DNA from 2 places in the Bacillus sp. FSL R5-0422 genome. Region 2 is predicted to be linked to the other one. Evidence: predicted binding sites of a transcription regulator. Region 2 holds the regulator's gene; the other holds the start of a gene.
What was found. The regulator Rex, encoded in region 2, represses fermentation and respiration genes when NADH is low (regulators of the CRP and FNR family bind a similar motif). The targets are predictions, from matches to a motif close to TTGTGAAATATTTCACAA.
Positions count from the first base shown of each region.

Region 1: the regulator Rex is predicted to act here: its motif matches at 3,401-3,418, upstream of MKX52_RS01725 (L-lactate dehydrogenase).

Region 1 covers NZ_CP152014.1:317,730-323,908, forward strand. The annotation lists gene MKX52_RS01710 (SDR family oxidoreductase) at 1-487, shown strand, start outside; gene MKX52_RS01715 (M20 peptidase aminoacylase family protein) at 530-1,657, opposite strand; gene MKX52_RS01720 (YfcC family protein) at 1,811-3,241, shown strand; gene MKX52_RS01725 (L-lactate dehydrogenase) at 3,458-4,405, shown strand; gene MKX52_RS01730 (L-lactate permease) at 4,445-6,067, shown strand; gene MKX52_RS01735 (LacI family DNA-binding transcriptional regulator) at 6,112-6,179, opposite strand, start outside.
Region 2 covers NZ_CP152014.1:584,646-590,824, reverse strand. The annotation lists gene MKX52_RS02940 (NUDIX domain-containing protein) at 1-12, shown strand, start outside; gene tatC (twin-arginine translocase subunit TatC) at 51-815, opposite strand; gene MKX52_RS02930 (twin-arginine translocase TatA/TatE family subunit) at 822-1,001, opposite strand; gene MKX52_RS02925 (redox-sensing transcriptional repressor Rex) at 1,029-1,682, opposite strand; gene moaC (cyclic pyranopterin monophosphate synthase MoaC) at 1,698-2,189, opposite strand; gene MKX52_RS02915 (ABC-F family ATP-binding cassette domain-containing protein) at 2,329-4,251, shown strand; gene tsaD (tRNA (adenosine(37)-N6)-threonylcarbamoyltransferase complex transferase subunit TsaD) at 4,523-5,551, opposite strand; gene rimI (ribosomal protein S18-alanine N-acetyltransferase) at 5,544-5,972, opposite strand; gene tsaB (tRNA (adenosine(37)-N6)-threonylcarbamoyltransferase complex dimerization subunit type 1 TsaB) at 5,998-6,179, opposite strand, start outside.

The sequences.
Region 1 (6,179 bases), 270 kb from region 2:
CGTCGGCTTATGGGAAAAACGAGGCTTTGAAGATGATTATTCATTTGATCATGATCAGCCAGAGGATATTGCTCATTTAATCAATGTGAATGTCACCTCAACGATTACATACATCCAAGCACTGCTTCCGAACGTCAGAAAATCGGAGAATGGAAAAATCATCGTGGTTGGCTCAACTGCGGGGCTTGATCATACAAACCTGCCACAAGTTTCTTTTGTCGCATCTAAGTTTGGTCTGCGCGGAATTGTGAATGCACTAAGAGAGCATGTGAGAAAAGATAAAATATCCGTTACCTGTATCAATCCGGGTGAATTGGCAGCGGAGGTACCATATGAAGATGGAGCCGAGAAAGCGATCGCTCTGTACGATGAAACGAGAATTCCTGTACAGGATATTGTGGAGCTTGCGAGATGTGTGATTCATTTATCAAGGGTATCTTGTGTAAAAGAAATCAACGTCCCAGCCATGTCAGATTTGAATGCATAATATCAAGTAGACCACCCGCTAAAAAACGGGTGGTTTTTTATTTTATGATGAATGCTGCTGAAGGGTTTGATAAACAGCTTCAGTCAAAATCTCAATGCCAGTAAAAATAGCAGAACGGTCGAATGTCATATATGGATGATGTAGACCAGGTTCTAGATCACAGCCTAAACCAAGCATCGTGGATTTGATATGCGGAAGCTTTGCAGCATAAAAGTGAAAATCCTCTCCACCTGTCGTTACGAGCGGCGGATCGAGCTGCTCCTTGCCTAAAACCTTTTCAATGGCTTGAGACATCATCTGGACGGCTTCCTCATTCAAAGTTGCGGCAGGTAGACGATGATCTGTTGAAAGTGAAATGGAAGCGCCAAAGGCATCTGCTACAGAATGTACGGCTCTTTCAATTTCTTTTTCTAGTTCATCCATCACTTCATTTGTTTGTGCTCTGACATCTAATGTAAAAGAAGCTTTGCCAGGGATGATGTTTGAACTGCCTCCGCCAGCATGTAGGTTGGTCATTTTCACAGAATGTGCAACTCTTGGGTCGACATGGATATGCGCGAGTCTTTGCACGAGGGTAGAAGCCACTTCAATCACGTTGACCCCTAGATGCGGGCGTGCACCGTGAGCTTCCTCGCCAATAATTGTGCCGATGTAATGATTACTCGATCCATGCAAAATCGCAGGTGCGCAGCGTCCGTTTAATGTTTCTTGAATTGGGCGCACATGTACTCCGTATAAGTAATCTACGTCTGCTAGCACACCTTCTTCAATCATTTTCAACGCACCGCCGCCTTTTTCCTCAGCAGGCTGAAAAATGAACCGGATGGTGCCGTTTGGGAGCTCTTTTTCTTTTAATGCCATGAAGGTGCCGAGAGCCATTGTCATATGTGCATCGTGACCACATGAATGATTGGCTTGAAACTCACCATCTACTTCCTGCCAAAGTGCATCAATATCGGCTCTCACCGCGACCACTGGTGAACCTTCTCCAATTTCACCGATCACTCCTGTACAGTCGTCAAATGTTCGAGTTTGACAGCCTATTTTCTTCAATAAGTCCTCAAGATAAGCCGTCGTATTCGTTTCTTCCCAGCTGATTTCAGGGTGAGCGTGCAGGTGTTCAAAGATGTCTTTCACCGTTTGCTGCATGTCGTTTGTCAAAGTTGTCATGAATAGCCTCCTTGCTGACAGAAAATCTGTCAAAATATTCTTTTAGTGAAATAATATTGATCTTAAATATCATCAGTGTTTATAATATAACACATCATTTGATTATTCTGAAAATTAAGTGAAATTCCGATCGGGACAAAGGGGTTTTGACACATGAAAACAGCAGCAGTATCACCACCAGAGAAACAAAAAAGAAAACTTCAAATGCCGGATGCGTATGTTCTCTTATTTATCATTGCGCTCATTTGTACCATTGCCACGTATTTTGTGCCAGCAGGTGAATTTGACCGAAAAACATCAGGGGAGATTACAACAGCTGTTCCTGGCAGCTATCACCGCATTGATCAATCACCCGTAAGTCCAGTGGGCTTTTTTACAGCTATTCAGGAGGGGATGGTAGGGTCTTCTTCTATTATTTTTCTCATTTTATTTACTGGCGGAACCATTGCCATTTTGGAGAAAACAGGTGCCATTAACGGAATGATCCACCATGTCATCAGCAGATTTCAAACAAAGCAATTATTGTTTATTTGTATTGTTGGAGGATTATTTTCAGTGCTTGGAACGACCGGGATTGTCGTGAACTCTGTTATCGGATTTATTCCAATCGGGATCATTGTGGCAAGATCCTTGAAATGGGATGCTGTAGCAGGAGCGGCGGTCATTTACATCGGCTGTTATGCCGGGTTTAACGCAACCATTTTGTCTCCATCCCCACTCGGGTTATCTCAGACGATTGCAGAGCTACCGATTTTTTCTGGCATTGGCCTGCGTGTCATTATATATCTTTGCTTTCTTATATCTAGTATTGTGTACATCTATTTATATACAAGACGCCTCAAGAATAAAGAGAAGGGAAGCCTTCTGGGTGATCAATGGTTTCCTGCGAAGGGGCTTGGCGGATCTGATGCAGAATCTGTGGACAAGCCTGCATTTACGGGCAGACATAAATTGATTTTAGCAGTGTGTGGATTGTCTCTTGGGGGCTTCTTATATGGCGCGCTTCAGCTTGGCTGGACTGATAAGGAAATGGCAGGAGTCTTCATTTTCATGGCGATTGCGGCTGGATTGCTTGGTGGATTAGCAGCCAATGATATTGCGAAAACGTTTATCGTCGGCTGTCAAAGCCTTGTTTACGGCGCACTCATTGTTGGAATGGCACGCTGCATTTCTGTCATTTTGGAAAACGGTAAGCTGCTTGATACCGTGGTCAATGGCTTGGCGAGTATGCTGACAGGATTTAGTCCAATTGCTGGTGCGATTGGGATGTACATTGCGAGTGCACTTCTTCACTTTTTGATTTCATCAGGATCAGGAGAAGCGGTTGTCTTTATTCCAATTCTTGCGCCGCTAGCTGATTTAATGGGCATCACAAGACAGGTCGCTGTAGAAGCGGTCATGCTTGGCGAAGGGGTGGTTAACTGTATCAATCCGACGTCAGGTGTGTTGATGGCTGTGCTTGCTGCAAGTGGTATTCCTTATGTGAAGTGGCTGCGTTTTATGGTGCCGCTTGCACTCATTTGGTTTGTCATTGGCCTTGTCTTTATTTGTATCGGCGTGATGATCAACTGGGGACCTTATTAATATATATAAAGCTGCTGACTATGGTTTGGCAGCTTTTTTCTTGTGGAAATATGCATGGGGACAGCGCTTTGAAAGTATAATAAGTGTGTTCACAAATTCGCTACATATTTTTTTTGAGCAACCCCCTTGCAAAAGTTTGTGAAGTATTGCACAATAAGAATGTGAAATACTTCACATGCAAAAAACAACCTAGTTTTACTCAGGAGGATGAGATAAATGACAAACGAAAAAGTAAACAAAGTAGCACTTATTGGAGCAGGTTTTGTAGGTAGCAGTTATGCCTTTACATTAATAAATCAAGTGATCACAGATGAATTGGTTGTCATCGATTTGAATCAAGATAAAGCAATGGGTGACGTCATGGATTTAAACCACGGGAAAGCATTTGCTCCGCACCCAGTGAATACATGGTATGGAGATTATGAGGATTGTAAGGATGCAGACATTGTGTGTATCTGTGCTGGAGCGAACCAAAAGCCAGGTGAAACGAGACTTGACCTTGTGGAGAAAAACTTAAATATATTTAAAGGCATTGTAGACAATGTGATGAAAAGTGGATTCGATGGTATTTTCTTAGTCGCCACAAACCCTGTTGATATTTTAACATATGCGACTTGGAAATTCAGTGGACTTCCAAAAGAACGAGTGATCGGCAGTGGAACTACACTTGATACCGCAAGATTTAGATACATGCTCAGTGAGTACTTTGACGCAGCGGCACACAATGTGCATGCGTATATCATTGGAGAGCATGGCGATACAGAGCTTGCTGTTTGGAGTCATGCGAATATCGGAAGTGTACCGATTACAGAATTAATGAAGAAAAATGATCAATACAAACAAGAAGATTTAGATGAGATGATGGAAAATGTTCGTCATGCCGCTTATCAAATTATTGAGAAAAAAGGCGCTACTTACTACGGTGTAGCGATGAGTTTGGCCCGCATAACAAGAGCGATTCTGCACAATGAAAACAGTATTTTGACTGTCAGCACTTACTTAGATGGAGAGTACGGAGCAGATGATGTCTACATTGGTGTACCTGCCCTTGTGAATCGAAATGGCGCAACAGAAGTGATAGAGCTTGCACTGAATGATACAGAAAAAGAACAATTCGCACACAGTGTGAATGTGTTAAAAGAGATTTTGGCTCCTCATTTTTAATCAAAAGCAACCTATCTGAGCAGAAAAGGATGAATCACTATGTGGCAGCAAATATATAATCCGTTTGGTAATGAGTTCGTGAGTGCATTGGTAGCCATGCTTCCAATTTTGTTTTTCCTACTTGCATTAACCGTTTTTAAGTTAAAAGGTGTTTTAGCCGCTTGTTTTACCTTAATCGTCAGTTTTGTCACAGCGGTTTTCTTCTTCCATATGCCAATTGAAAAAGCATTATCTGCTGTGCTGCTCGGTATATCTAATGGGCTGTGGCCGATTGGATATATCGTCATCATGGCGGTGTGGCTCTATAAAATAGCTGTAAAATCTGGTAAATTCGATGTTATTCGTTCTAGTATTGCAGGAATCTCTCAAGATCAACGTCTTCAGCTCTTATTAATTGGTTTTAGTTTTAACGCATTTTTAGAGGGAGCCGCTGGGTTTGGTGTACCGATTGCGATTAGTGCCGCTCTCTTAACAGAGCTTGGATTTAAACCGCTGAAAGCTGCGATGCTTTGCTTAATTGCCAATGCTGCGTCTGGCGCATTTGGTGCTGTAGGTATCCCAGTCATTACAGGGGCGCAAATGGGCAATATGACGCCGCTTGCATTATCTCAAACCCTTGTGTTTACGATTCCGTTTATTTCATTCTGTATTCCGTTCCTACTTATTCTCATTGTGGACGGATTCAAAGGGATTAAAGAAACGCTCCCTGCCTTGCTTGTTGTGAGTGGAAGCTATGCCATTTTGCAAGCTGTCACAATGGTGACAATGGGTCCTGAGCTTGCCAATATTATTTCAGCTTTAGCAAGTATGGGAATTTTGGCTTTATTCCTTCGAAAATGGCAGCCGAAACACATTTATCGTGAAGAAGGAGCACCAGCCATTGAACAGAAACAAACGTATCGAGGGGTTGAAGTGCTGAAAGCATGGTCTCCGTTCTATATTTTAACTGCTGTGATTACGGTATGGAGTCTGCCAGCATTTAAAGCATTGTTTGCTGTAGGAGGCCCGCTCAACTGGACAACCATTTTAGTGAAAATGCCATTTTTACATCAGCAAATTGTGAAATTACCACCAATTGCGCAAACAGCAACACCTATTGATGCGATCTTTAAAATTGATGTGATCAGTGCAACGGGTACGGCCATTCTGATTGCAGTGATGCTGACAGGTTTGTTTAGCAGACATATTACATTAAAAGAAGGCGCTGCCTGCTTAAAAGCATCAGTGAAAGAGCTTTGGGTACCAGTTCTCACCATTTGTTTTGTCATGGGCTTTGCCAACTTGGCGAACTTCGCTGGTCTAAGTTCAGCCATTGGGCTTGCACTTGCCAAAACAGGCGATTTGTTCCCGCTTGTCAGCCCAGTGCTTGGCTGGATCGGGGTGTTTATTACAGGATCTGTCGTGAGTAACAACGCATTATTCGGCAACCTTCAAGCAGTTACTGCTTCTCAAATCGGCTCACAGGCTGGTTTGTTAATCGGAGCAAATACAACGGGCGGGGTCATGGCGAAATTAATTTCTCCACAATCTATCGCCATTGCTACAGCAGCAGTTGGAGAAACAGGTAAAGAATCTGAACTCTTCCAAAAGACTGTGAAGTACAGCTTTATCCTGCTCGGCATAGTGTGTGTATGGACATTCATTCTTGCTCAATTTGTATAGGTTGATAGACTAAAAAAGACTGAGACAGCTCTCAGTCTTTTTCTTTATGTCGATTCCCTTGTCACGAGCCGGGTAGGTAGCTGGATATGTTCACGCTGTAATGGTTTTTGGT
Region 2 (6,179 bases):
CTGTCAAAATAGAAAAAACATCGTGACCCTTATTTGGATCACGATGTTTTTTATGAGACATCATCATTTTCTTTCTCCTCTGTCTCTGTTTGCTGCATTTTACGATAGGTCACTCTCGAAATGACAATACTCACTTCGTACAATACGAGCATCGGCAAAGTAACCATGAGGTGGGAAACGATCTCTGGCGGTGTAATCAGTGCGGCAATGACAAGGAGGACAAAATAGGCATACTTCCGTATTTTTGATAAAAACATCGGTGTGATGATGCCAAGTCTTGTGAGAAACATCAACACAACGGGCATCTGAAACAAAAAGCCAAATGGAAGTGTTAACTGCATCAGAAATGTAAAATACTCATGAATCCCAATGACTTGCTCTACATTTAAATCATTCGACATCCGTATCATAAAATCAACGACAAACGGAAACAAAATAAAATAAGAGAAAGCCACACCGCTTAAAAATAAAAGCAGTGCAATCGGAATATAAGCAAGTGTCACCTTTCTTTCTTTATCATATAAGCCAGGGCTCACAAACGCCCATAGCTGATACAAAATCACGGGACACGTCAAAACCAAAGCAATGACAAATGCGAACTGCATAAACACGTACAGAGGATCTGTGAGCTTAAACGCGTTCAGCGTCAGTGTTGCCGCTTCATCCGTATTTTGTAAATATACAATTACCGGCTTAGCGAGAAAAAAACCTGCCACCATAAAGGCAACAAAGAACATCGCAATGACCACTAAACGTTTTCGCAGTTCCACAATATGCTCCATAAGCGGCATATCTTTGACATTCATGAAGCTCATCCTATTCTACTGATCTTCTTTTTTCTTATTTTCTTCCTGATCATCAGCTAAACCCTTTGTGGCATTTTTGAATTCACGTAATGTATCTCCTGCTGCTCTTCCTAATTGAGGAAGCTTTTTCGGCCCAAAAATAATGAGCGCAACAATCGCAATCAGAACCAAACTTCCAGGACCAATCGGACCCATTTGCTCCACCCCCTTTACCCCTTTTCGTCAATCCTCCTGTGTAATAGAGTAATGCTTTAAGAAATACACAAGAGACTGAAGTTCAACCGCCAAATCTATATGATGAATTCGAATGTGTTCCGGCACATTCAATCGGGCCGGCGTAAAATTAAGGATCCCTTTGATGCCAAGGGCAATCAAACGATCTGTAATGGGTTGAGCTGCTACGGCAGGTACTGTCAAAATGGCAACAGGTATATCTCCTACCTCTTGAACATGCTCTTCAAGCTTATCCAAATCATAGACAGGCACGCCGCCTATCTCACTACCTATTTTACTCTCATTGACGTCAAAAGCCATTGAAATTTTTGTATTATTATTTTTGATGAAATTATAGTGTAAAAAAGCAGTCCCTAAATTCCCGACACCGATGAGCATGACATTGGTCATTTCATCTTGGTCAAGTGTCTTTCTGAAGAAAGTCAAAAGGTAATCGACATTATAGCCATACCCCTTCTTCCCAAGTGCACCAAAGTACGAAAAATCTCGGCGAATGGTAGCAGAATCCACTTTGACTGCATCACTAAGCTCTGCCGATGAGACCCTTTGTTTTCCTGATGCATGCAGATTTTTTAAAAAACGGTAATATAGCGGCAAACGTTTGGCTGTCGCTTGTGGAATTTTTGACTGATCTATATTCATATAAGGTCCTCCAACTTAAATATCAGATGCTCTGTGAAAATCACCGTTTTTCCCGCCTGTCTTTTCAATTAAATAGGTAGGACCGATGATCATGCCTTTATCAATCGCTTTGCACATGTCGTAAACGGTCAGTGCACATACTGAAGCAGAGGTGAGCGCTTCCATCTCCACACCCGTACTTCCTTTTGTTTTCACCTGTACTTGTATGTTCAGAATGTGCGCATTTCCGTCTTCCTCCCAATCAAAGGAGATATCCACTCCTTTTAATGCAAGCGGATGACACATTGGAATAATGGTAGATGTTTGCTTTGCTGCCATAATGCCAGCAACCTGTGCAACAGACAGCACATCCCCTTTTCCAATTTCACGTTGCTCTATTTTATGAAACACTTCTTTTATCATACGAACACTTGAAGCAGCAACAGCGGTTCTCATAGTAGATGATTTGTCACTAATGTCGACCATCTTTGCTCTTCCTTGTTCGTTAAAGTGGCTAAATTGACTCATCTTTTCAACGCTCCCTCACTCAAATGATACACTATTTTTTCCTATCTGTCTTTCATTTGAATATGGCGATTGTATGTAATATTTGCTGGTTTACTGCTGATAAGCTACACTTAACATATTATAGCAGAGGTGAAGTTACATGATGATTCTACAATTGAATCAGCTGTCCAAATCGTTTGGTGCTGATACCGTTTTAACGAATATAAAATTGGAAGTGAAAGCAAGGGATCGAATTGCCATTGTAGGTCGTAACGGCGCAGGCAAATCCACTCTTTTGAAAATCATTGCCGGTCAATTGTCTTACGAACAAGGTGAGATCATCAAACCGAAAGACCTATCGATCGGCTATTTAGCACAGCATACCGATGTGACGTCTACACGTACGTTAAAAGACGAATTATTATCGGTTTTTGATCATTTAAAAAAAATGGAACAAGAGATGAGAACCATCGAGGAGAAAATGGCTTCTTCCACAGGTGCCGAGCTGGATTCCCTCATGAAAACCTACGACAGGCTACAGCAGGAATTTAAAGATCAAGGCGGTTATCAATACGAAGCAGACGTCCGCTCCATTCTTCATGGGCTCGGCTTTAGTCACTTTGAAGATGAGACAACCGTTCAATCCTTAAGTGGTGGTCAGAAAACCCGTCTAGCGCTTGGAAAGCTCTTATTAATGAAACCACAACTCTTAATTCTGGACGAACCGACCAACCATTTAGATATTGATACCTTATCATGGCTGGAGCAGTATTTGCAAAATTATACAGGCGCTATTCTGATCGTGTCCCATGATCGCTACTTCTTAGACAAAGTGGTGAACCATGTATATGAAGTTTCAAGAACGGCCATGAAAAAGTTTGCAGGCAACTATAGTAAGTATCTTGACCTGAAAGCTGAGCAACTAGAGCGTGATATGAAGCTTTACGAAAAGCAGCAAGAAGAAATCTCAAAGCTTCAAGATTTCGTAGATCGCAATCTAGCAAGAGCCTCAACCACAAAGCGCGCCCAGAGCAGACGCAAGCAGCTGGAACGGATGGATCGTTTAGATAAGCCATTAGGTGATGAAAAATCCGCAAACTTTCATTTTGATATTACGAGACAAAGCGGCAATGACGTACTAAAGGTACATGATCTAGACATTCGTTATGATGAAAAAACACCGCTTCTATCCTCTCTTTCATTTCAGATCAAACGCGAGGATAGCGTGGCACTCATTGGTCCTAATGGGATCGGGAAATCAACCCTTTTAAAAACGTTAACGAACACATTAAAGCCTGCAAAAGGCGACATCACCTTTGGATCTCATGTCACCATTGGCTACTATGACCAAGAACAAGCCAAACTGACATCCTCCAAAAAAGTGCTCAATGAGCTTTGGGATGACTATCCTCACATGAATGAAAAAGACATTCGGACATGTTTAGGGAACTTCCTCTTTTCCGGTGACGACGTCTTAAAGCCCGTTCATGCATTAAGCGGTGGAGAAAAAGCGCGCCTTGCCCTGGCAAAGCTGATGCTCCAAAAAGCCAATTTCCTGATACTTGATGAACCTACGAACCATTTGGACTTAGATAGTAAGGAAATTTTAGAAAATGCGCTCATTGATTATCCGGGAACCATCTTATTTGTCTCGCATGACCGTTATTTTATCAACCGCCTAGCAACGAAAGTATTCGAGCTGTCACCTACAGAAACAAGAGAGTATCTCGGTGACTATGACTACTATCTTGAAAAGAAAAATGAACAATTAGAGCTTGAGGCGATTCAAGAAAATGAGGCGCTTAAAAAACAAGCAGCAAAGCCAGTTGAAACAGCAAAGCTTTCTTATGCAGAAGAAAAAGAACTAAAAAAGAAAGAAAGACAAAAGCAGCGTAGAATCGAGGAAATTGAAGAACGGATTGCTATCATTGAAGCGAAGCTTGGTGACAATGAAGAGCTTCTATGTGATCCTGCTATTTTTCAAGATCACGAGAAGGTCCAAAACATTCAAATAGAAAATGATACATTTCATCAAGAGCTCGAATCCCTTTTCGCAGAGTGGGAAGAGCTATCCGAATCTTAATGGGCGCCCTAATGGGTGCTCTTTTTTCCTTTAGTGGAGATTTCTTATCCACATTAGTATCCACAATAAGTTCTTTATTATTCTTTTGAAAAATAGACTTATCCACTTTGTCCACAGATATTTAATCACATATCCACATAAAAGATCATATTTATGCACATCCCCATCATTTTATAACGAAATTTTCTAACAATTGTGGATATACCCGGATTGCTTGTGAATAAATCGCTTTCATTAAAAATGAAAAAAACCTGTGTATCCACAGGCGTTTTCATTCATATGAGACAAGTGGTAAGCCCGGCTGGCCATTCATCGCCATATCGCCTCTTATTCCTCTCTCAAACGCAATGGTTCCAGCAGCAGCGATCATGGCTGCATTGTCTGTGCAAAGAGATAACGGAGGAACAATGACCTTTACGTCAGGAAGCTTTGTGAATGCTGTCGTTAAGGCTTCTCTCAGACCTTTATTGGCAGCGACGCCACCAGCTAGGACAACCTGCTTGACGCCATAGGCCTCTGCCGCTTTTAATGTTTTTCCAACAAGTACTTCAATGACACTTGCTTGAAAACTTGCTGCCAAATTCTCTGGAGCAATTATTTCACCTTTTTGAGAGGCATTGTGTAGTGTGTTAATAACAGCTGATTTTAATCCACTAAAGCTAAAGTGATAAGAGCCTTCTTCAAGCCATGCTCGTGGAAGCTTAATCGTTGGCTCTCCTTCATGTGCTAACCGATCAATATGAGGTCCGCCTGGATACGGAAGACCCATCGTCCGGGCCACTTTATCGTAAGCTTCTCCAGCCGCATCATCTAATGTTTCTCCGATCACCTCAAATGATCCGTGCTCTTTCATTAGTACAAGTTCAGTATGTCCTCCAGAAACAACAAGAGCCAAGCATGGAAACTGTAATTCATCTACAAGTTGATTTGCATAAATATGCCCCGCAATATGATGTACACCAACAAGAGGAATTTGATGGGCAAAGCTCAGTGCCTTGGCTGCATTGACACCAATCAGAAGGGCGCCAACTAAGCCTGGTCCTTCTGTGACAGCAATGGCATCTAAATCTTGAAAGCTCATATTGGCCTTTGCCATCACTTCTTCTAACACGATGGTGACTTGCTCCACGTGATGTCTTGAAGCGATTTCTGGGACAACTCCACCAAATCGTTTATGGCTTTCTATTTGCGATGCGACTACATTCGCTACAATTTCTTTCCCATTTTTCACAATAGATGCAGCTGTTTCGTCACAGCTTGTCTCTATACCTAATATGAATCGATCTGTTTGTTCACTCATTTATATTCACCCACATGACCAATGCATCTTCCCCATTATCCGTATAATAATTCTTTCGAATAGAAGCTGGTCTGAAACCAAGCTTTTCATAAAGGGATTGTGCAGGTGTATTTGAAACCCGCACCTCTAAAGAAAGATGATCTGTCTTTTTTTCTTTACAAAATTCCATGACATATCGCAGCAATGCTTCCCCGTAACCCTTTCCTCTATGCTCAGGGAGAATTGCAATGTTCGTAATTTGTGCATCGTCCATGACGATCCAGACCCCGCAATACCCAACAGGTTGCTCATCTTCTTCAATGAGAAAATAATGGCTGTACTGGTTATGAAGAATCTCATAGACAAATGATTCTTTTTTCCAAGGGGCAGTAAACGAATGCACTTCAATCGTATACACCACTGGAATGTCCGCTACCGTCATTTTTCGAATCTCTGTTATGTTGAGATTATTTTTGTCCTTCAAGCCATTTCACTTCCGCTTCTGCCATACGAATATAGTTAGGTACAAGCTGATGGACATCCTCTGCAGGACGATCTGTCCCTAAAAAGGCAAGCATTGAAGGTCTTGGGTTATGAAAAGCTCCCTCTGCGATCACAGCCGTTTCTCCTAAAATGGAGCGAATGCTCT